2 regions of the Pantoea sp. C2G6 genome follow, and region 2 is predicted to be linked to the other one. Evidence: predicted binding sites of a transcription regulator. Region 2 holds the regulator's gene; the other holds the start of a gene.

Region 1 (11,911 bases), on a different contig from region 2:
CGCTGATAGGCGTTCAGTAACCGGGCAGGGGAGAGATCGCCGCCCATAGCCAGCAGGCCATTTGGCTCGCGCAGTGCCATCTCCGGTGGCGGAAATTGCAGAGATTCCCGTGACAGTTGTACCAGTCTCATCGCGTTAGTTTACTCATCAGCATTTCGCTAAGACTATAGCGCAATCCGTTGCCGGAAACGCCAGTAGCGACCCGCTTTTGAGATTAATACGGCATGGCTACCCTGCTCAACGATGACGCCATTATCCATCACGCAGATACGATCCATCTGCTCCAGACCGCTCAGGCGATGAGTCACCATTATCACGGTTTTGCCCGCGGTCAGGCGTTGCAGCAGGTTAAGAATATGCTGCTCGGTGGTGGCATCCAGTCCTTCTGTCGGCTCGTCCAGCAGCCAGAGATCGCCGTTATGCAGCAGCGCGCGTGCGATCGCCAGCCGCCGCAGCTCACCGCCTGAGAGCGGGCGACCACCTTCACCCATCCAGGCGTTTAATCCTTCCTCTGTCTCCAGCAGGCGTTGCAGGCCGACCTCCGTCAGCGCCGCACGCAACTGCTCATCACTGGCGGCTGGACATGCCAGCAGCAGGTTGTCGCGCAGGCTCTGGCTGAACAGATGGACCCGTTGCGTGACCACGCTGATGCGCTGACGCAACTCTGACTCCTGCCATGCGCCGATCGGCAGATCGTTCAGAGTGATGACACCATGCTGGCTCTCCCAGCCACGGGTCAGCAGCGCCAGCAGGGTCGATTTGCCGCAGCCGGTCGGCCCTAACAGCGCGATCCGCTCGCCTGCGTCTACCCGCAGGGTGAGCCGGTTAAGCACTTTATCCGGGCGGTCTGGATAGCTGAAATCGAGCTGATCGATGGCTATCGCCAGACTACCGGGCCGGGCATCAGAGTGTGGCGGGAAAGTGATGGCAGGCGGCTGGTCGATGATCTCATTAACCCGCTGCGCGGCGGTATTCACCTGAGACATCGGCAGGAAAGCACCCGCAACCGGTGCCAGCGCTTCAAAAGCGGCCAGCCCACAAAACACCACCAGAGCGATCAGCGAACCAGGCAACTGCTCTGCCCGGATAGTACCGGCAGCCAGCCAGAGCAGTAATGTCACCGCCACACCGCTGATGAGCAGCAGCAGGCTCTGTGCCGCCGCCTGTAAGCGCTGCTGCTGACGCTGCGCCTGCTGCCAGCGAAGCTCATCTTCATCAAGCTGCTGACGCCAGGCGTGCGACGCACCATATAAGGTGAGTTCAGCCTGGCCCGCCAGCCACTGCATCAGCTGTAAACGCCAGCGGGCACGACCCTGCGCAATCGCGATCCCGGCAGGCGCGCCCAGGCGATAAAAGATCGACGGCATCAGCACCAGGGTAGCCAGCATGATGCCACCCAGCGTCAGGGCCAGCTGAAGGTCGATAAAGCTCATCCCGAGGGTAACTACCACCATCACTACAAACGCCCCGAAAAGCGGCGAGATGACGCGCAGATAAAGATGATCCAGCGTATCAACATCCGCCACAAACCGGTTAAGCAGATCCGCCTGCCGGAACTGCGAAAGCTGGCCCGGCGACAGCGCCATCAGACGGCTGAAAGTATAAACACGCAGATGCTGAAGCACCCGGAAGGTGGCGTCGTGACTGACCAGGCGCTCAGCGTAGCGTGCAGCGGTGCGAATGATGGCCGCGCCACGCACTCCTGCTGCCGGCAGCATGTAGTTGAAGGAGTAGAGTCCGGCTACTCCTGCCACGGAGGAGGCCGCCAGGAACCAGCCTGACAGCGTCAGCAGGCCGATGCTGGCCAGCAGGGTCACTATCGCCAGCACGATGCCCAGCGCCAGGCGAAAGGGGTGGCGCAGCCAGAGGCGAAGGAAAGGGCGCAGCGCTGACATCAGCGGATCTCCTGTTGACGATGTTGCAGCATCTGACTGAACGGTCCCGGCTGTTGCGAGAGCTGCTGCCAGCTACCCTGTTGCACCAGCTTACCCGCTTCCATCACCCAGATTGTCTGCCAGTGGCTGAGCGCATCAATCTGGTGGGTGATCATCAGCGTGGTCTGCCGGGCGGCGGCCTGGTTCAGCGCCAGCATCACATGTCGTTCACTGATCGCATCCAGGCTGGCGGCGGGCTCATCAAGCAGCAGCAGGTGTGAGGATCGGTAGAGCGCTCGCGCCACGGCAACCCGCTGCGCCTGGCCGACCGACAGGTAATGACCGCCATCACCCGGCTGGGTTTCGATGCCATCTGGCAGACGAGGCAGAAATTCATCGACGCCACAGGATGCCAGCACCGCGCTAAAACGCTCCGGGTCCCACGGGGCGTTCATCACGATGTTGTCGCGCAAGGTAGCCGCCGGTAACTGCGGGTTCTGTCCGACCCAGCTGAGCTGCTGGTGCCAGTCGGTCCGGCGAATATCGCGTAACTCGACGCCGTTGGCTTTAAGCGAACCCTGATAGGGCAGAAAGCCGAGCAGGGCGCTCATCAGGGCGGTTTTGCCCGCACCACTTTGCCCGACCAGCGCAACCTGTTCATCGGAAGCAATGTTAAAGGTCAGCGGACCACACAGCCGCTGACCATCGGGCGCACACACCACCAGATCCAGCGCGGCCAGCGCGATAGCCTGGTCAGCAGTAAACGGCAACTGGCCTTGCTGCGCTGCTGCGGCCGGTGTCGCCTGCATAAAGGTTTCGAGGGCATCCGCCCCGCCGACCGCCTGCGCTTTAGCGTGATAAAAGGCCCCTAAATCGCGCAGCGGCTGGAAAAACTCCGGGGCGAGGATCAGCACCAGAAAGCCGGTAAACAGTGTGACGCCCTGACCGTAAGCGCCGAAATGCAGTTCACCCAGATAGGAGAAGCCAAAGTAAACCGCCACCACCGCGATGGCTAACGAGGCGAAAAACTCCAGTACCGCCGAGGAGAGAAAGGCTAAACGCAGCACTTCCATAGTGCGCTGGCGAAAATCGGTCGTGGCCGCCGCCATCGCCTGCTGCTCCGCCGCGCCGCGATCAAACAGGCGCAGCGTCTCTCTGCCGCGCAGACGGTCAAGAAAATTACCGCTCAGGCGGGCCAGCACCAGAAAATTCCGCCGATTCGCCTCGGCCGCACCCATGCCGACTAACGCCATAAACAGCGGAATCAACGGCGCGGTGGCGAACAGGATCAGGCCAGCCGCCCAGTTCAGTGGAAACAGCGTCAGCAGAATGCAGCAGGGGATCAGCACCGCCAGCGTCATCTGTGGCAGGTAGCGCGCATAGTACTCCTGCATCTCCTCAATCTGCTCCAGCAGCAGGGTCGCCCAACTGCCCGCGGGTTTGCCCTGGATCCAGGCCGGGCCCAGCGCCGATAAACGATCTAACACCTGTTTGCGCAGCGCCTGACGGATAGCCTGTCCGGCGCGGTAGCCGGTGAGTTCGCGGGCGTAGTTAATCAGCGCGCGCAGGGCAAAGCAGAGCAGCACCAGCAGCAGGCGGGCGGTCAGGGTTTCGCGCGGCTGCTGCTCAACAATCAGCGCCTGAAGCAGCGAAGCCAGCAACGCGGCCTGCACAATGATCAGGAGCGCACTGGCCATCCCCAGCAGCGTGTTGAGTCGCAACCAGTGACCGGCGAAACGACGTTGCTGACGGAGCCAGTGGGTAAGATGCTGCTGCCGCGATTTATCCATGCGAGACCATGTTAAATGTCGATGAGGGATGAAAAGGGGATGAGATTCCCCTCACTTCAGGCGCAAGAATCTAGCATGAGGGCAATAAAAAAGGCGACTGAAAAACCGTCGCCTGGAACATTTAAGATCAGAGGATTAACAACTTACCGATCGTTTTTAACCAGCCCGTCAAGATAGCGCTCAGCGTCTAACGCAGCCATACAGCCGGTGCCCGCAGAGGTGATCGCCTGACGATAGATATGATCCATCACATCGCCCGCCGCAAAGACGCCAGGGATGCTGGTCTGGGTGGCGTTGCCATGCAGACCAGACTGCACTTTGATGTAGCCATTTTCCAGCGCCAGCTGACCGTCGAAGATGGCGGTGTTCGGGCTATGTCCGATGGCAACAAACAGACCGGCCACTTCCAGCGCTTCGGTTTCATCGCTGTTCTGGGTTGAGCGAAGGGTCAGACCGGTAACGCCCATCTGGTCGCCGACCACCTCTTCCAGCGTGCGGTGGGTATGCAGCACAATGTTGCCGCTGCGCACTTTTTCCATCAGCCGATCGATCAGGATCTTCTCGGCGCGGAAACTGTCGCGGCGGTGGATCAGGTGCACTTCAGAGGCGATGTTGGCCAGGTAAAGCGCCTCTTCTACGGCGGTGTTACCGCCGCCAATCACCGCGACTTTCTGATTACGGTAGAAAAAGCCGTCACAGGTGGCGCAGGCGGAGACGCCTTTGCCTTTGAACGCCTCTTCAGAAGGCAGACCGAGATAGCGGGCTGACGCACCCGTGGCGATGATCAGGGCATCGGCGGTGTATTCGCCGCTGTCACCGACCAGGCGGAACGGACGGTTCTGGAGATCCACGGTGTGGATATGATCGAAAATAATCTCGGTGTTGAATTTTTCAGCATGCTCCTGCATGCGTTCCATCAACGCCGGACCTGTCAGATCGTGCGGGTCGCCCGGCCAGTTCTCCACCTCGGTGGTGGTGGTCAGCTGTCCGCCTTTTTCCAGACCGGTAATCAGCACCGGATTCAGGTTGGCGCGTGCAGCATAAACGGCTGCGGTATAACCCGCTGGACCGGAGCCCAGAATGAGTAACTTACTGTGTTTGGCCGTACTCATGCGTTCCTCAGTTTCATTCGGCTGACATAGCCTGCGATTGTAGGGAATATCTGGCGGCAATGACAAGGCTTAGCCAATTTTGTTAACGATAGCTGCAAACGGCGTAGTCGATGAGTGGCGATTGTGCCTGGCCGTTGCGCTAAAAGGGGGCAAAAATCGGTTTTTGCTGGTGCAATAGTTCAAAAATACTCATTTAAAAACAGATACCCAGCGGTCTGTCTGGCATCTTGTACTGAATTTGGTGATTTTACTTTGACAATCGCCTGCGCTTTTGCGAAAACATTATCAGAAGCGAATAACATTTATCGGAATAAAACAGGGTTTCCTCCCCTGTTTTGCATGTAAAGCCAGATAAAAGCAGCCTGCTATAGGTCATGACGCATGATGTGGACAGACAACATGCGTCATATCAATAAGTGTGATAGCACACAGGCTCTGTTAGCTCACTTCAGAAATGCCCCGAACAATGAGCGTTTTCAGGGCGAGGCAGGTAAAGGGAAGGAATTAAGAGAGACAATAATAATGGTAGACAATAAGAAACGCCCCGGAAAAGATCTCGACAGAATTGACAGGAATATTCTGAATGAACTTCAGAAAGATGGTCGCATTTCAAACGTAGAGCTTTCCAAACGTGTAGGATTATCGCCTACGCCATGTCTTGAGCGCGTGCGTCGTCTTGAACGTCAGGGCTTCATCCTTGGCTACACTGCGCAGTTAAACCCACATTATCTGGATGCTTCACTGCTGGTGTTTGTTGAGATTACTCTGAATCGTGGTGCGCCCGATGTGTTTGAGCAATTTAACGCCGCGGTGCAAAAACTTGAGGAAACTCAGGAGTGTCACCTCGTTTCTGGCGATTTCGACTACCTGCTGAAAACCCGCGTGCCCGATATGTCCGCCTACCGCAAACTGCTGGGTGAGACCCTGCTGCGTCTGCCGGGCGTAAACGACACGCGGACTTACGTGGTGATGGAAGAGGTCAAACAGAGCAATCGACTGGTGATCAAAACTCGCTGATGCGGGGCAGGTGCAAAACCTGTGAGATTTCGGTACACTCCTGTGAATTCATACAGGACCAGCGTCGGGCCAGCCCGGCGCTGTTGCTTCTTACTTTACAGGCACCTGGAGAGTTCTCTTGAGCCAGGAATACACAGAAGACAAAGACGTTTCGTTACAATCGCTAAGCAGTGGACGTCGTCTGCTGGAAGCATTGCTTATTCTGGTGGCGCTGTTTGCCATCTACCTGATGGTTTCGTTAGTCAGCTTTAACCCTTCCGACCCGAGCTGGTCGCAAACGGCCTGGCATGAACCCATTCACAACCTTGGCGGCAGCGTGGGTGCCTGGCTCGCTGACACCTTGCTGTTCATTTTTGGTGTTATGGCTTACGCCATTCCGCCGGTGATTCTGGGCCTCTGCTGGATCGCTTTCCGCCAGCGCGATAACCAGGACTATATCGATTACTTTGCCATTGGCCTGCGGCTGATTGGCGTCCTTGCGCTGGTGGTCACCACCTGCGGCCTGGCGGCACTCAACGCGGACGACATCTGGTATTTCGCCTCCGGCGGGGTAATCGGCAGCCTGGTCAGTAACGCTATTGCCCCCTGGTTCAGTCCGGCGGGCGGCACGCTGACCCTGCTTTGCGTCTGGGCAGCGGGGGTCACGCTCTATACCGGCTGGTCATGGCTTACCATCGCGGAACGTATCGGCGGTGTTGTCATGGGTGTGCTCACTTTTGCCAGTAATCGCTCACGCCACGATGAGCCCTGGCAGGAAGAGGATGAGCGGGATACTCAGGATGACGGCGACGTTCCACTGCTGCATGCGGCGGATCAGCAGGAGGATGATGTGCTGCTCTCTGCCCCTCGTCGTGCCGCACAGCCTGTCCTGTCTTCAGAGGATCCGCTGCTGGTGAAAGCCGCGGCTGCCACCAGCGCCGCGGTCGCCGCTACCGCTGAAGCCGCTGAGGTGGCCATTACGCCAGCCGCGACGTCAGCGGCTGCCAGTCCAGCGGCGGCTCCGGCCGCGACGCCAGCGCCTGTCAGTGCATCGGCTACGACGCCAGCGCCTGCGGCGGCGGTTTCGCCTTCAGCCCCGGTAGCACAACCCGCTTCAGATACTGCCGCTTATGCTGCCGCCACCGCTCAGTCAGCGGCAACGGCCCAGGCAGCGGCGCAGCATGCTGCGACACCGGCCGCCACGCCACCGCTTTACCATTTTGAGATGCCTGACGAGGCGCCCGCTGCGCACTCATTTAATGCTTACGACGATGACGAGCCGAAAATGGGTAACTGGCGTGACACGCCATCGTTGCCTGACGTGCCAGTCGCCGCGGCCACCGCCACCGCTGCGGCAGCCCAGGCGGTGACCCGCACCGCGCCCGCTTTCGATCTGGCTCCCGAAACGTCTCTCAATCCGCAGGTTAAGCAGGGTATCGGTCCGACCCTGCCACGTCCTAACCCGGTTAAACTGCCGACCCGGCGTGAGCTGGCTTCCTATGGCATTAAGCTGCCTTCTCAGCGCATGGCGGAAGAGAAAGCGAAATCGACGAGTGTGGCGGTTGCTGACGCAGCTGCTGCACCTGAGACTGAAGCTGAAGAGGCGTTGCAGCAGGCTGAACTGCGCCAGGCCTTCCAGTCTGAACAGCAGCAGCGCTATGGCAGCAGCTGGCAGCAGGAGGAGGAAGATGAGCAGGAAGCGCATCAGCAGGCGGCACTGGCGCGTCAGTTTGCCGAGCAGCAACAGCAGCGCTATGAGCCTGAAGTGAAAAAAGAGTCGCCGGTGTTCAACATTGATACCGCGTCAGCCTTTGATTTCTCTCCGATGAAAGATCTGGTTGATGACGGCCCGTCTGAACCGCTGTTTACTATTGCTGCTACGCCGGAGCCGGAAGCCCCTGCCGCTTCACATGAACCCTGGCAGCAGATGAGTGAGGTCGCCACCCCTCAGGCAGCGGCTCAGGTTCCCGCGCCTGCCAGTTTCTCACCGGCAGAGCCTGCCTACGCTGCGCCAGCAGCACCGGAGCCAGCTTACAGCGCGCCTGTGGCCACTTCCGCACCCGCTTATGGCACGGCTGCACCGGCTTACGCTGCGCCTGCGACACCCGCTGCGCCTGCTTATGGCGCGCCGGCGGTGCCAGCGGCTCAGCCCGTGGAAGAGCCGAAGCCTTCGCTGCACGACAGCCTGATCCATCCTTTCCTGATGCGCCATGAGCAGCCGCTGGAGAAGCCGTCAACCCCGCTGCCTTCCATGGACCTGCTGACTGCGCCACCGGAAGAGGAAGAGCCGGTCGATATGTTCTCCCTGGAGCAGACCGCTCGCCTGGTGGAGTCGCGGTTAGGTGATTATCGCGTAAAAGCCGAGGTGGTTGGCATCTCACCGGGTCCGGTGATCACCCGTTTTGAACTCGACTTAGCCCCTGGGGTAAAAGCGGCTCGCATCTCTAACCTGTCGCGCGATTTAGCCCGTTCACTCTCGACCGTGGCGGTTCGTGTGGTGGAAGTGATCCCCGGTAAACCTTACGTGGGTCTGGAACTGCCGAACAAACATCGTCAGACCGTCTATCTGCGTGAAGTGCTGGATTGCCCTAAATTCCGTGATAATCCTTCACCGCTGGCGGTGGTGCTGGGCAAAGATATTGCCGGTCAGCCGGTGGTGGCCGATCTGGCGAAAATGCCGCACTTACTGGTGGCCGGTACTACCGGTTCCGGTAAGTCGGTGGGTGTGAACGCCATGATTATCAGCATGCTCTATAAGGCAACGCCGGAAGAAGTCCGCTTCATTATGATCGACCCGAAAATGCTTGAGCTGTCGGTCTATGAAGGCATTCCGCACCTGCTGACCGAAGTGGTCACCGACATGAAAGATGCGGCCAATGCGCTGCGCTGGAGTGTTGGCGAGATGGAGCGTCGCTATAAGCTGATGTCGGCGCTGGGCGTGCGTAATCTGGCGGGTTACAACGAAAAAGTGGAACAGGCTGACGCCATGGGCCGCCCGATTCCCGATCCGTTCTGGAAGCCGGGTGACAGCATGGATATGACGCCGCCGGTACTGGAAAAACTGCCTTATATCGTGGTGATGGTCGATGAGTTTGCTGACCTGATCATGGCGGTCGGGAAGAAGGTCGAAGAGCTGATTGCGCGTCTGGCACAGAAAGCGCGTGCGGCGGGTATCCACCTGGTACTGGCAACCCAGCGTCCTTCGGTGGATGTGATTACCGGCCTGATCAAAGCGAACATCCCGACTCGTATCGCCTTTACCGTGTCCAGCAAAATTGACTCACGCACCATTCTTGATCAGGGCGGCGCGGAGTCGTTACTGGGGATGGGTGACATGCTCTACATGCCGCCAAACTCCTCGTTACCGATTCGTGTACATGGTGCCTTTGTGCGTGACCAGGAAGTGCACGCGGTGGTTCAGGACTGGAAGGCGCGTGGTCGTCCGCAATATATCGACAGCATTACCGCAGGCGAAGAGAGTGAAGGCCCAGGCGGTATGGAGAGTGATGAAGAGCTTGATCCGCTGTTTGACCAGGCGGTGAGCTTCGTGGTGGATAAGCGTCGCGCCTCAATCTCCGGTGTGCAGCGTCAGTTCCGCATCGGCTACAACCGTGCGGCACGTATCATCGAACAGATGGAAGCGCAGGGCATCGTTTCTGCGCCGGGGCACAACGGCAACCGTGAAGTGCTTTCACCACCGCCCCATGATATGTAGCGGTGAATGACAGGTTTTGAAACAGTTATCAATGAGCCAGTTGCGACTGGCTCATTGTTTTTGTGCGGTTAAACCCCATATCTGAATCAGCTTTCGGTTTTTTCCTCTGTTCTGATGACGGAACGGCGACCAGGCTTAATGCAGTTATCGATGGGAACGTTTAAATAAGGAATTGAAGCAGATGAAATTACGCGCAATCGCTCTGGGCCTGTTGGCCACCTTTTCATCAGCCAGCGTTCTGGCTGATGCTTCCAGTGATCTGCAACAGCGCCTGAACAAGGTCAGCAGCTTCCACGCCAGCTTCACGCAAAAAGTCACCGACAGCAGCGGCGCTAATGTGCAGGACGGGGAAGGCGAACTGTGGGTCAAGCGTCCCAGCCTGTTTAACTGGCATATGACCGCCCCGGATGAAAGCATCATTATCTCTGACGGCAAATCGCTGTGGTTCTACAATCCGTTTGTTGAGCAGGCGACCGTCAGCCTGTTGCAGAACGCGACCAGCAACACGCCGTTTATGTTGATTGCCCGTAATCAGTCAAATGACTGGAAGCAATACAACATCAAACAGCAGGGTGACAATTTTGAGCTGACGCCGAAAAACAGCGACGGCAACCTGAAACAGTTCACCATCCAGGTGACTCCCGGCGGCACCATCAACCGCTTCAGCGCTATCGAACAGGATGGTCAGCGCAGCGACTACCAGCTGAAAAGCCAGCAGAATGGCGCGATCAGCCCGGATAAATTTACGTTCACACCGCCTAAAGGCGTGACGGTGGACGACCAACGTCAGTGAGGTCATGGTGAGTAACCTGTCCCTGGATTTTTCCACCGAAAATTTTAAACCTCTGGCCGCGCGGATGCGGCCAGAAACCCTGCAACAGTACATTGGTCAGCAACACCTGCTGGGCGCGGGCAAACCGTTGCCGCGTGCCATTGAAGCAGGGCATCTGCACTCCATGATTCTTTGGGGACCGCCCGGGACCGGCAAAACCACGCTGGCTGAAATTATCGCGCATTATGGCAATGCCGATGTGGAGCGCATCTCGGCGGTTACTTCAGGCGTCAAAGAGATCCGTGAAGCGATAGAGCGCGCCCGTCAGAATAAACATGCCGGGCGACGCACCATCCTGTTTGTCGATGAGGTGCATCGTTTTAACAAAAGTCAGCAGGATGCCTTTTTACCGCATATTGAAGATGGCACCATCACCTTTATCGGGGCCACCACAGAAAATCCCTCTTTTGAACTCAACTCCGCGCTGCTGTCACGCGCCCGTGTCTATCTGCTGAAATCGCTGACCCACGCTGATATTGAGCAGGTGCTGGATCAGGCGATGCAGGATAAGGTACGCGGTTACGGTGACAGCGACATCGTCCTGCCGGACAACACCCGCAGAATGATCGCTGAGCTGGTCAATGGCGATGCCCGACGGGCGCTCAATACGCTGGAAATGATGGCTGACATGGCCGAGACCAGCGCGTCAGGCCAGCGTGAACTGACTCCGCAGCTGCTGAATGAAGTGTCAGGAGAGCGATCCGCGCGGTTTGATAACAAAGGCGATCGTTTTTACGATCTGATCTCCGCACTGCATAAATCGGTTCGCGGCTCCGCACCCGATGCGGCGCTCTACTGGTATGCCCGCATTATCACCGCCGGCGGCGATCCGCTTTACGTGGCGCGTCGGTTGCTGGCTATCGCCTCAGAAGATGTCGGAAACGCTGACCCACGGGGTATGCAGGTGGCGATTGCGGCCTGGGACTGTTTCACCCGCGTCGGCCCGGCGGAAGGGGAACGTGCCATCGCTCAGGCGATCGTCTATCTGGCCTGCGCGCCCAAAAGTAATGCGGTTTACACCGCCTTTAAAGCCGCGATGCGTGATGCGCGCGATCATCCCGACTATGACGTGCCGGAGCACCTGCGCAATGCGCCCACCAAGTTGATGAAAGAGATGGGGCTGGGTAAAGAGTACCGCTACGCTCATGATGAAACCAACGCCTACGCCGCAGGTGAAGTCTATTTTCCGCAGGAAATGGCCAATGCGCGCTATTACCATCCCACCCAGCGCGGGCTGGAGGTAAAGATTGGTGAAAAGCTAAGCTGGCTGGCTGAGCAGGATCAAAATAGCCCGACAAAACGCTACCGCTGAAACAGACGTTACGGTAATGTGAGCAATGTTTTCAACGTATTCCGCTGGAATTCGTCCCTTCTTTCAACCAACTTTTTATACACAGGATAAGCATGCTCGATCCCAATCTGCTGCGTAATGAGCCAGACGCAGTCGCAGAAAAACTGGCACGCCGGGGATTTAAACTGGATGTGGAAACGCTGCGTTCGCTCGAAGAGCGTCGCAAAGTCTTGCAGGTGGAAACAGAAAATCTACAGGCAGAGCGTAACGCCCGATCCAAATCCATCGGTCAGGCCAAAGC
Region 2 (11,911 bases):
GCCGAGCTGATGCAGCGAATAGCCGGTGATCAGCGCAATCAGTAAGCCGTAAACGCTTGACCAGAAAGAGATGTCCAGCGAAAAGCGAAACGCCTGCTGATAAAAGGGCGAGCTGAGAATATCCAGATAGTTATCCCAGCCCCACTGGCTGTTCAGTTCGCTCCAGAAGCTGTTGATGGCGATCCACAGCAGCGGTGCCAGCTGAAAGGCGACCCAGAACAGGGTAAAAGGCAGCAACAGCAGCAGCGCCAGCGCTTTTCCCTTCATCTCTGCGACTCCGCCAGCAGTCCGCGACAGACCGGTTTGTCGTGTGCCACCTCCAGCAGCTCGCATAAAGTACCGCACAGGTCGGTCTGCTGCGGCGCCAGGTCGGGTTGCAGCGAGAAGGCGCGGCCAAAAACAAACAGCGGCACCGTGGTCTCCTCCGGCAGGACTCCGCCATGTGAGCGATCGTCATTCATGCCGTGATCGGCGGTCACCACCACCTGATAGCCCTCCGCCAGCCACAGCGGCATCCACTGCGACAGCAGGCCGTCGGCGATGCGCGCCCGGTTACGATACTGCGGCGAAGAGAGTCCCGATTTATGACCGGCGTCGTCGATATTCATCGGGTGGATCAGCAGGAAATCGGGATCGTAACGCAGCCGCAGACTCTCTGCGTCTTCAAACAGATGGGAGTCGGGATAGCTGTCGTCAGAGTAAAAATGGCCATACTGAATCGGCAGCGCCGGCGCGTCAGTGTGACGATCGCGCGCCGGAAGGAACGGGGTCCGGTTATAGAGTTCACTGACCCAGTGGTAGGCGGCTGCGGCGGTCTTCAGTCCGCCCGCGCGCGCATAGTGAAAAACGCTGCGCTCGCGGCTTAAGCGGCTGACGCCATTGTGAATAATCCCGCTTCTGACCGGCGTGACGCCGGTCAGAATGCACTCATAGAGCGGACGCGACAGCGAGGGCAGTTCACAGGTCAGCCGGTAATAGTAGCCGTTGCCCTGTGAACATTCGGCATGCAGATACCCCATTGCATGTTGCGCCACCTGATTGCTCAGCCCATCCAGCACCACCAGAATCGTTTTCATTCCGTTCCCCTGCCGCGTACTACTGCTGCATATTGATAATGACGTTTTCCTGCCACAGGCGCGGCAGCATTTTCGACGACTTATCCCAGGCGGCCTGATCCTTCACCGGACGGGCATTTTTGTATTCAGACTGCGGCAACAGGCGGGCCTGAACGTCGGCGGGCAGAGTCAGATGCTCGGCACGAATCGGACGGGCGTAACCCTTCGCCAGATTGATCTGGCCCTGGTCTGAGAAGATATATTCGCGCGTCAGTTTTGCGGCGTTAGGGTGTTTCGCATATTTGTTGATGATGGTGGTGTAGCCGGAGGTGACGGAGCCGTCAGACGGGATCACCACTTCGTAGCGATTGCGGTCAATCTGGTCACGATAGTTCAGGGCGTTAAAGTCCCACACCACCGCCATCTGCACTTCGCCTTTTTCGATATTGGCAATCACCGGATCGGTGACGCCAAGACGCCCCTGTTTTGCCAGGTCGGCAAAGAAGGCCAGCGCCGGTTTCAGGTTCTTCTCATCACCGCCTAACGCGTAGTTTGCCGCCAGGACACCGTTAGCAGCCTGAGCTGCCACGCCGACATCGCCGATAGTAACCACATACTTACCTTTTTTCAGATCGGCCCAGCTGTGGGGGATCTCTTTGACCTGCTGCTTGTCGATCAGAAAGGCGATAGTGCCGGTATAGGCCAGTGCCCAGTGACCCTCTTTATCTTTGGCCCAGGCGGGGATCTGATCCCAGTGGGTCGGTTTGTAGGGCTGAGTTACCCCTTTCGCCACCGCGATCGGTCCAAAAGCGGCACCCACATCGCCAATATCCGCGCTGGCGTTCTCTTTCTCCGCATCAAATTTCGCCAGCTCCTGCGCCGATGACATATCGGTGTCGCTGTGCTTAAGACCATATTTGCTGCTGATGTCGTTCCAGGTGTCTTTCCAGTTGGCCCAGCTGTCCGGCATCCCGACGCTGTTAACCTGGCCTTCACTGCGCGCCGCTTTTTCCAGTGCGGCGAGGTCATTATCGGCGGCCTGCGCAACGGGCAGGGTAAGCACTACAGCACTGGCTACTACAGAGGCGATAAACGCTTTCATCTCAGTTGCTCCGGGTGTAAGTTGATGGGCCTGGCTGGTCTAGTCCAGCAAGAACCGAGCCAATGTAGCCCCTGACTATGAACGATTTATGACAGAGCGGCGCTGTACAGGGGATGGGCGATGAAAGATGCGGCCCGTTCGCCCGTCACAGACGCATTTACCTGAACAGTGATAGTGCGGAACCGCACCAAAATGAGGCTACTGTGGTGGAGTCGATAGCACTCAAAACGGCGGAGGCGATCGCCAGCGCTTTACTGAGCCGTATTCAGGCGGGTGAGTTCAGCGGCGGGCGACTGCCGGCGGAACGCGCGTTAAGCGAAGCGTTCAGCACCACCCGGATAACCCTGCGTGAAGCGCTGGGCAAGCTGGAAGCACAGGGGGTGATCTACCGTGAACTGCGTCGCGGCTGGTTTATCGCGCCGCCGCGACTGATCTACAACCCACTGCACCATAGCCACTTTCATGCGATGGCCAGCGAGCAGGGGCGGCAGGCGACGACCGAGGTGCTGGCGGCAGAACAGGTGGCGGCGCAGGAGAGGGTGGCGACGGCGCTGCGGCTGGCACCCGGTTCGGCGGTTTACTGTATCCGCCGCCTGCGGCGCATCGACGGGCGCGCGGTGCTTTATGTGGAGCACTATCTCAACCCACGTTTTTTCCCTGGCCTGCTTGATGAAGACCTGACCCGTTCCCTGACCGATCTCTATGATCAGCGCTACGGGATTCGCTACGGCGGCGCGCGCTTTACTATTCTGCCTGGCCCGTTGCCGGAGGTCGCCGCTCCGCCGCTGAATGTGGCAACCGGCAGTCCGGGTTTGCTGATCACCCGCATCAACCGCAATCAGCAGAAAGAGGTGATTGACTGCGACTGCGAATACTGGCGCTACGATGCGCTCTGTGTCGATGTGGAAGCCTGAGTGGATATTGTGATTTGCGTCACACTCGCGCATGATAGCGCGCGCGAATAACTGCTTTTAAGGCGCGACATGAGTGACAAAAATCCCTGGGCCCGCAACCTTGCCACGCTACTGCAATGGGTGCTCAATCTGGGCCTGCTGAGTCTGGCGATTATCCTGATCGTCTTTCTGGGCAAAGAAACCATCCATCTGGCCAACGTGCTGTTTAATACCGGCGAGCAGGCTTCCTCCTATCTGCTGATTGAGGGAATTGTCATCTATTTCCTCTATTTCGAATTTATCGCCCTGATTGTGAAGTACTTTCAGTCCGGCTATCACTTCCCGCTGCGCTATTTTGTCTATATCGGTATCACCGCGATTATCCGTCTGATTATCGTCGACCATAAAAACCCCTTCGATACGCTCTGCTATTCTGCCGCGATTCTGATGCTGGTGATCACGCTCTGGCTGGCAAACAGCAACCGCCTGAAACGTGAGTAATCTCCCTGCCGTCTGCTATGACGGCAGGTGTTCCCATCGCGTCTCTGCGCTAAACTACCCACCTGAAAATGATTGGGAGTAGTGCTATGTCGCAAGACGCGCTCAGCTTATTACGTGCGCTTAACTGGCTGTCTCCGTCGCAGGCGACGCTGGCGCCGCCGTTGCTCGACTGGCTGATGGAAGAGGATTCGATGACGCGCCGTTTTGAACAGCACTGTCAGCGGGTCACGGTTCAGCCGCTGCGGGAAGGCTTTATTGAGGCCAGTGAGTTGGGTGAGGAAAGCGCGTTGTTGCCAGACGATGAACGCTTCTGGCTGCGCGAAATTCTGCTCTACGGTGACGGAGAGCCGTGGCTGGCGGGCCGCACTCTGGTGCCGGAAAGCACCCTCAACGGGCCAGAGGCGATGCTGCAACAGCTGGGCACGCGCCCGCTGGGGCGTTATCTCTTCTCCTCTTCGACGCTGACCCGCGACTTTATTGAGCCGGGGCAGGTTGAGGCGCTGTGGGGACGCCGCTCGCGTCTGCGTCTCTCCGGCAAGCCGCTGCTGCTGACTGAACTTTTTTTACCGGCGTCGCCGCTCTATCGCGATTTAGCCTGAGGATGTGTGGTGCAGAGTTTAACTATGAATAAATGGCGCGCTTACGCTCGCCTGATGCGTATCGATAAGCCGATTGGCACGCTGCTGCTGATGTGGCCGACGCTCTGGGCCTTATGGCTGGCTAAAATGGCGATCCCGCCATTGCCGGTGCTGGCGGTGTTTGTCGCCGGGGTGTTTGTGATGCGCGCGGCCGGCTGTGTGATTAACGACTACGCCGATCGCAAAGTGGATGGACATGTGGAACGCACGAAGCATCGTCCGCTGGCCAGCGGCGCGGTCAGTGCCGGAGAGGCGAAGCTGCTGTTCGTGATCCTGGCGCTGGTGGCTTTTGTGCTGGTGCTGACCATGAACCTGATGACGATCATGCTCTCGGTGGTGGGACTGGCGCTCGCCTGGGTTTATCCCTTTATGAAGCGCTACACCCATCTGCCGCAGGTGGTGCTGGGGGCGGCGTTTGGCTGGGCGATCCCGATGGCCTGGTCCGCAGTTAGTGAGTCCTTACCTCTGGTCTGCTGGCTGGTATTCTTTGCGAACATCTGCTGGACAGTGGCCTACGACACCCAGTATGCGATGGTGGATCGTGACGATGACCTGAAGATTGGCGTGAAGTCGACGGCGATTCTGTTTGGCCGTTTCGACAAGCTGATTATCGGCCTGCTGCAACTGGCGACCCTGCTGCTGATGGCGCTGGTAGGGATGATGCTGCATCTGAATGGCGCGTTCTACTGGACGCTGTTGCTGGCCGCCGCGCTGTTTGTTTATCAGCAGAAGCTGATCGCGCAGCGCGAACGTCAGCCCTGCTTCCAGGCGTTCCTGAACAACAATTATGTCGGGATGGTGCTGTTTCTCGGCGTACTGATGAACACGCCGCCGTTCAGCCAGATTTTCTGATAGCGCGTTTCAGGCATAAAAAAGGCGACCGCATGAGGTCGCCTTTTTACTGTGTACTATTGTCAGTCGTGTGCCACAGCCGTTTCAATCGTCATGCGGACATCGCTGGTCACCAGGTCAGCCAGGATGTGCCAGGTCGCCAGGGTCTGCGACACGTCAGCATCACCTTTATCGCTGATATAACCCTCATCGCGCAGCGTCAGGACCAGTGAGGTAAAGACCGCTTTGTCGAAGAACTCCGGGGCGTTGATACCGTGCAGCACCGACAGGCGCTGTGCCAGCGTACGGCTCTCTTTCTCCAGCGTGCCGCGGTTGATCGTCGGCTTGGCGCTGAGAATCGAGAAGGTGATGGCATAACGCTGGAGCGTTTCCCGCACCCCGGCCGCCAGCAGTTGCAGCGTACGGTAGCGGGCGGCGGTAAAGCGCAGTTCACCCGCTTCGCGCGTAATCAGGCCCTGACGCGCCAGCTCCTGACAGAGTTCTGCCAGCAGTTGCGGCAATTCGTCACTCTGCCAGCGCAGGAACAGCTCGCTCTTCAGCATCGGGTAGATCAGGCTCACCTGGCGCAGCAGCTCAGCTTCGCTCAGCGCCTGATGCTGCTGAACAATGGCGGCAATCAGCGACGGCATCACCAGCATGTGATGAATATTGTTGCGGTAGTAAGTCATCAGCACTGCCTGCTCACGCGGCAGAATGATGATGTCGCCGATGCTGTCCTTTTCGCTCTCAAACTTATTCATGCCCAGCGCGTGATCGAGCAGCGCTTCTGCGGAGAGATCGGGAACGGTGGCATTCGGCGAATAAGGCACGTTGCGCAGCAGCTGGGTATAGCACTCCAGCTGCTCGATCAACTGCTCGCGGGTAAGTGAGCGCTGACGTGAGGCGAGCAGGGCGGTCACACAGAGGTTCATGGCGTTGGCCGCGCCCGCTTCATTGATACGCACCATCAGCCTGGCGGCAATATCGTTGACGGTCGGCGTTAACCAGCCCGGACGCTGCGGTTCGATCGGGTCCACGGCGTCACGCCACTCCGGCACGCGCTTGTTGAGATAGTTGACCAGCGGCAGCGGTTCGCCAAAGTTCACGTAACCCTGACCGAGATTGCGCAGCTTGCGTAAGCCACGCACCATCTGCATAAAGCCCTCTTTCTCTTTGGCCGCGCCGCGCAGCTCTTTGGCGTAAGTGCCCACTTCCATCACATGCTCATAGCCGATGTAGATCGGCACCAGGGTGATAGGACGGTTGCCACCGCGCAGCATCGCCTGGAGCGTCATCGCTAAAGTGCCGGTTTTAGGATCGAGCAGGCGACCGGTGCGTGAACGGCCCCCTTCGACAAAGTACTCGACCGAATAACCGCGGGTGAACAGCTCGCCAAGATATTCGCGGAACACCGTGGCGTAGAGCTTGTTGCCTTTAAAGGTGCGGCGAATAAAGAAGGCGCCCAGCCGACGGAAAATCGGGCCGGCTGGCCAGAAGTTGAGGTTGATGCCCGCCGCAATGTGGGGTGGCACCAGGCCCTGATGGTAGAGCACATAGGAGAGCAGCAGATAATCCATATGGCTGCGATGGCAGGGCACATAGACAATCTCATGACCATCCTGCGCCAGCTGGCGCACCTTCTCGCCGCCGTTAACGTTGATGCCCTGATAGAGACGACTCCAGAGCCAGCCCATTACGCGGTCGGTGACGCGAATCGCTTCATAGGAGAAATTGGCGGCGATCTCTTCCATCATATCCACCGCGTTCTGCTGCGCTTTCTCATGGGAGATTTTTTTGCTGCGGGCCTCATCTTCCACCGCCTTTTCAATCGCTTTGGATTGCAGCAGGCGATTAAAGAGATCCTGACGCGCCGGTAAGCGCGGACCCACCGCCGCCAGCCGCTGGCGGGCAAAGTGAATACGCGCCACACGCGCCAGTTTCTGGGCGATCGACTGATCGGTGCCATGTTCGGTCGCCATCCGGCGCAGTGACACCGTTGGCGAGAAGCGGACAAAGCTGTCGCGTCCGTGCCAGATCACCGCAAAGAACTTCTGTACGCCGTTCAGCACGCGCAGGTGAGGCGTTGGCTCGCCCTGAACCTCACGGCCTGGCGCGCGGCCAAACATCACCGTGACCGGCAGCATCTGAATATCCAGCTCGGGATTATTGCGGTGCAGGTCGAGGTAATCGTGAAAGATCTTCACCGACTCCACGCTGGGCACAAAATAGGGGAAGACACGCGGGCCATCGTGGATAAAAACGTGGCGCGGCAGCAGTGAGCCATCAATCTCCAGTGGAGAGAGCGGGTCGGGCAGATGGTGCCGCAGACACTGCGCGCGTAAAGTCAGTAAGTCAGCCTTCGAATCATAAGGCAGAACGTACATAATAGGTCGGGTCGGATCCAGACCATGTTCAGAAACGGGATCGGCCGGAATGGCCTTACTTTTTACCAAAAACGACAGTGGTAAATTAAGCAGTTTGTAATAGAGTTTACGCCAACCTGACATAGACAACATGAAGCCTCTTGTTAGCAAAGCGCCGCAAGCATACCAGAAAGCGCAGCGAAGATCTGTGGTGGTGCCAATTGCACGCAGCCCAGACATTGACGTCAATCCGAAGAAAGGGTTCCCACATCATGGCAAATAATGCCACCGGTCTTATAAGAATCGTGAAAGCCGCAGGTTACTCATGGCAGGGGCTGCGTGCCGCCTGGCAACATGAAGCGGCGTTTCGCCAGGAGGCGCTGGCCGCGCTGGTCGCCATTGTCGTGGCCTGCTGGCTGGATGTGGATGTGGTCTCCCGCATTCTGATGATAGGGGCGGTGGTGCTGGTGGTCATTGTTGAAATCCTCAATAGCGCCATTGAAGCCGTGGTTGACCGCATCGGCCAGGAGCATCATCCGCTGGCGGGCCGGGCAAAAGATATGGGCTCGGCGGCGGTGCTGATCAGCATCATACTGGCACTGTTTGTCTGGATCGCGCTGCTCTGGACACATTTGCGATAAGCCTTCCAAAACCGCGCTGGGAGCGCGTTTTACCTGACAATCGGTTTCCATTTCGCCAATACCTGTATATACTCACAGCGACTGTATAAACAACCAGGGGGCGGGATGAAAGCATTAACCAGCAGGCAGCAGCAGGTCTATGACCTGATTCGCGACCATATTTCTTCGACGGGCATGCCGCCTACACGTGCGGAAATCGCCGCGCAGCTGGGCTTCCGCTCGCCGAACGCGGCAGAAGAGCACCTTAAAGCGCTGGCGCGTAAAGGGGTGATTGAGATTGTTTCTGGCGCTTCACGCGGCATCCGTCTGCTTATGGAAGAAGAGCCCTCTGAAGGCTTACCGCTGATTGGCCGGGTGGCTGCCGGTGAACCGATCATGGCGCAGGAGCATATCGAGACCCACTACAAGGTGGATCCGGGTCTGTTCAAGCCCTCAGCCGACTTCCTGCTGCGCGTCAGTGGAATGTCGATGAAAGATATTGGCATTATGGATGGCGACCTGCTCGCGGTGCATAAAACCCAGGATGTGCGCAACGGTCAGGTTGTGGTTGCCCGCATCGACGATGAAGTAACAGTGAAACGCTGGAAAAAGCAGGGTGCTATCGTGCATCTGCTGCCGGAAAACAGTGACTTCGACCCGATTGTGGTCGACACGCGCGCGCAGTCGCTGACGGTAGAAGGTCTGGCGGTGGGTGTGGTGCGCAACGGCGAGTGGCTCTGATTCTGATGCCCGCGTGCATTCGCCTGCTCTGATGCTATTCTGTCTGCCCTAATTTTGTCGCTGCCTCTTCGCAGCGACACTGAGCACGGAACGGCGAATGCGCTTTATTACGGCAACCGATAAAAACCTCTGGCGGCTCGCGCTGCCGATGATCCTTTCAAATATCACCGTTCCCCTGCTGGGTGTGGTCGATACCGCCGTTATTGGTCATCTCGACAGCCCGGTCTATCTTGGCGGGGTTGCAGTCGGGACCACTGTCACCAGTTTTCTCTTCATGCTGCTGCTGTTCCTGCGGATGAGCACCACTGGCCTCACGGCACAGGCGTTTGGCGCTGGAAATAAGCCCGCGCTGGCCCGTGCCCTGACGCAGCCGCTGCTGATTGCGCTGCTGGCTGGGCTGCTGTTTATCGCGCTGCGCTATCCCATTATTCAGCTGGCCACCCATCTGGTGGGCGGCGATCCTGAGGTGCTGAAACAGGCGGCGCTGTTTATTCAGATCCGCTGGCTGAGTGCGCCGGCTACGCTGGCTAACCTGGTGATCCTCGGCTGGCTGCTGGGCGTGCAATACGCCCGCGCGCCGGTCATCCTGCTGGTGGTGGGTAACCTGGTCAACATCCTTCTCGACCTCTGGCTGGTGATGGGTCTGCACTGGGGTGTGGCGGGCGCGGCTACCGCCACGGCGCTGGCGGAGTACATCACGCTGGGCGTCGGTGCGGTGATGGTCTGGCGGGTGTTAAAACTGCGCGGCATCACCATGGCAATGCTGAAGCAGAGCTGGCGCGGCGACGTTCAGCGCCTGCTGCGGCTGAACCGCGATATTATGCTGCGTTCTTTGCTGCTCCAGCTCTGTTTCGCCTCGCTGACCGTGCTGGGCGCGCGCCTCGGGCCGGACGTGGTGGCGGTTAACGCGGTGCTGCTGATGTTTATCACCTTTACCGCCTATGCGCTGGATGGCTTTGCCTATGCGGTGGAAGCCTTTGCGGGAGAAGCGCATGGCGCAAAAGATGGCAGCCAGCTGCGGCTCGTCTGGCGCTCTGCCTGCCGTCAGGCGGTGGTGGTGGCGCTCTTTTTCTCGCTGGTGTATGCGTTTTTTGGCCCGCAGATTGTCACGCTGCTGACCTCGCTTGAGACGTTGCAGCAAACTGCGGACCGCTACCTGTTCTGGCAGGTGGTGATGCCGCTGATCGGCGTCTGGTGTTATCTGCTGGATGGGATGTTTATCGGCGCGACCCGCGGGCGCGAGATGCGAAACAGCATGGTGCTGGCCGCGGCTGGCTACTTTCTGACGCTGCTGAGTCTGCCGCTGCTGGGCAACCACGGGTTATGGCTGGCGGTTACGGTGTTCCTCGCGCTGCGTGGCCTCTCCCTGTGGCTGATCTGGCGCAGGCACTGGGTTCAGAACAGCTGGTTTGACGCCTGAGCGGGCGGGCGCTGAGCGCAGCGGCTACGGATTATTCTGTATTATTCCGTCATCCTCGTTTTCATGACTACAATTAACTCTATACGGCGCAGTTAACCAGCGCTTTATAGCGTTATTTTGCTGTGTCGCGAAATAAACATTAAACCCGAGGATGGGAGGTCTGCTATGAATAAAGACGAAGCCAGCGGCAACTGGAAACAGTTCAAAGGCAAAATGAAAGAGAAGTGGGGCAAGCTGACCGATGATGATATGCAGGTCATCGAAGGGAAACGCGATCAGCTGGTCGGTAAAATCCAGGAGCGTTACGGCTATGCGAAGGAAGATGCAGAGCGTGAGGTAACGGACTGGGAAGGTCAGAACAAAGACCACCGCTGGTAAACCTCAGCAGAGGATTCCTGCCCGCCGGCATTACCCGGCCGGCAAAGCACAGGGATGTGTGCTACCCTTTTTTTCCGCGCTTTTTCCCTTCGCTCTGATGATCGTGCTGGCAGCTTTCATGCTGAGTACAGGCTTCCACTTCCGCACAGTTGACACACAGGCCATGCGCCTCAATCACGCTATGCCGTAAGGCAAACTGCGCTTCTCCCGCCAGCGTCGCAATAATGTTTTCTACGCCCTGCGCCTGTTTCTCGGTAACCGCTGCACAGCGGTCACATACCAGCATCACCGAGGTATGCGCCGGGGCCTCGAAATGGTGACACATCACGTAGCTGTTGTTCGACTCCACCCGATGAATGAAACCCTGCTCCAGCAGAAACTCCAGCGCCCGATAGACGGTCGGCGGTTTCGCCTGCGGTTCACTGACCCGCAGCTGATCCAGCAGATCATAAGCGCTGATAGAGCCTGGCTGCTCGGCCATCAGGCGTAACACCTCAGCACGCTGCGAAGTCAGACGCACACCGCGTTGCAGGCACAGCTTTTCCGCCTGGGTCATAATTTGCTGTGAGGTCATGTTTGACATGAAAATTCTCCGCTGGATAAGTGATGTTATTTTATCACACAAAGGTTGCCGCTGCTGAGGTTGGTTTTTGTCTGATAAAACAGCACTATTTGCCTGAAAAAACAGCGATCAGGGCGTTTGCCTGCTCTTTTATACGGAATCTGACGACAAATCAGATCCATCGGCTGATGGCTTTAAGAGGAATTAACCGCCATTTTGCTTTGCATCTCACGGAGTTAAGCAGTAATGTTCAGAAAGACTTAAGCGAGGTCTGGTCTTATTCTTATTTCCTTCGCCTGGTCTGAACAATTACAACGTTTTTTTGATTGGAAAACATCCAATCCTTTGAATTAAGACACTGTTTCCTTTGAGTTCACAGCAATAAAGCGTTAGCTGACGTTCACAATATGGCTAACAAACTATTCAGTCGTTGAATGTTTCAACGGCTTATCTCAGTGAATTTCTCAGGTGATGGCAGGCAAATGGTGAAAAAATTCGCTCAACGTTCAGCGCTGATCTATCCCGCTGTATCGACCGCGCTTTTCCTCTCTTCTTCCGCCATGGCGGCAGGGACCTGGTATGATGCACGCAATGACGCCATGGGCGGCACCGGCGTCGCATCTTCTCTCTATGGCTCCGCGGTGCTGGCTAACCCGGCACTGATGACGCGGGCTAAACCTGACGACAGCGTCAGTATTATTTTTCCTTCAGCCGGTGTTCAGGTCACCGACAAAGATCATCTGATCGATAAAGTGGATGACATCACGGATACCGTGGATCGCTATCGCAACGTGCTTGGCAACCTGA

The links. The regulator LexA, encoded in region 2, represses DNA repair genes until DNA is damaged. The targets are predictions, from matches to a motif close to TNCTGTATGTACATACAGNA.
Region 1: a site for LexA is predicted at 5,832-5,851, ahead of ACCW71_RS00780 (DNA translocase FtsK 4TM domain-containing protein). Genes of this name have one in related genera too.

Annotation. Positions count from the first base shown of each region.
Region 1 covers NZ_JBGMNJ010000001.1:158,384-170,294, forward strand. The annotation lists gene aat (leucyl/phenylalanyl-tRNA--protein transferase) at 1-131, opposite strand, end outside; gene cydC (heme ABC transporter ATP-binding protein/permease CydC) at 165-1,895, opposite strand; gene cydD (heme ABC transporter permease/ATP-binding protein CydD) at 1,895-3,664, opposite strand; gene trxB (thioredoxin-disulfide reductase) at 3,808-4,776, opposite strand; gene lrp (leucine-responsive transcriptional regulator Lrp) at 5,299-5,793, shown strand; gene ACCW71_RS00780 (DNA translocase FtsK 4TM domain-containing protein) at 5,912-9,487, shown strand; gene lolA (outer membrane lipoprotein chaperone LolA) at 9,669-10,280, shown strand; gene ACCW71_RS00790 (replication-associated recombination protein A) at 10,288-11,631, shown strand; gene serS (serine--tRNA ligase) at 11,724-11,911, shown strand, end outside.
Region 2 covers NZ_JBGMNJ010000013.1:23,967-35,877, forward strand. The annotation lists gene ACCW71_RS15905 (ABC transporter permease) at 1-267, opposite strand, end outside; gene ACCW71_RS15910 (alkaline phosphatase family protein) at 264-1,076, opposite strand; gene ACCW71_RS15915 (ABC transporter substrate-binding protein) at 1,096-2,157, opposite strand; gene ACCW71_RS15920 (UTRA domain-containing protein) at 2,364-3,071, shown strand; gene psiE (phosphate-starvation-inducible protein PsiE) at 3,141-3,551, shown strand; gene ubiC (chorismate lyase) at 3,638-4,150, shown strand; gene ubiA (4-hydroxybenzoate octaprenyltransferase) at 4,175-5,041, shown strand; gene plsB (glycerol-3-phosphate 1-O-acyltransferase PlsB) at 5,104-7,527, opposite strand; gene ACCW71_RS15945 (diacylglycerol kinase) at 7,656-8,024, shown strand; gene lexA (transcriptional repressor LexA) at 8,130-8,744, shown strand; gene dinF (MATE family efflux transporter DinF) at 8,842-10,164, shown strand; gene ACCW71_RS15960 (CsbD family protein) at 10,330-10,542, shown strand; gene zur (zinc uptake transcriptional repressor Zur) at 10,604-11,125, opposite strand; gene ACCW71_RS15970 (hypothetical protein) at 11,149-11,409, shown strand; gene ACCW71_RS15975 (conjugal transfer protein TraF) at 11,587-11,911, shown strand, end outside.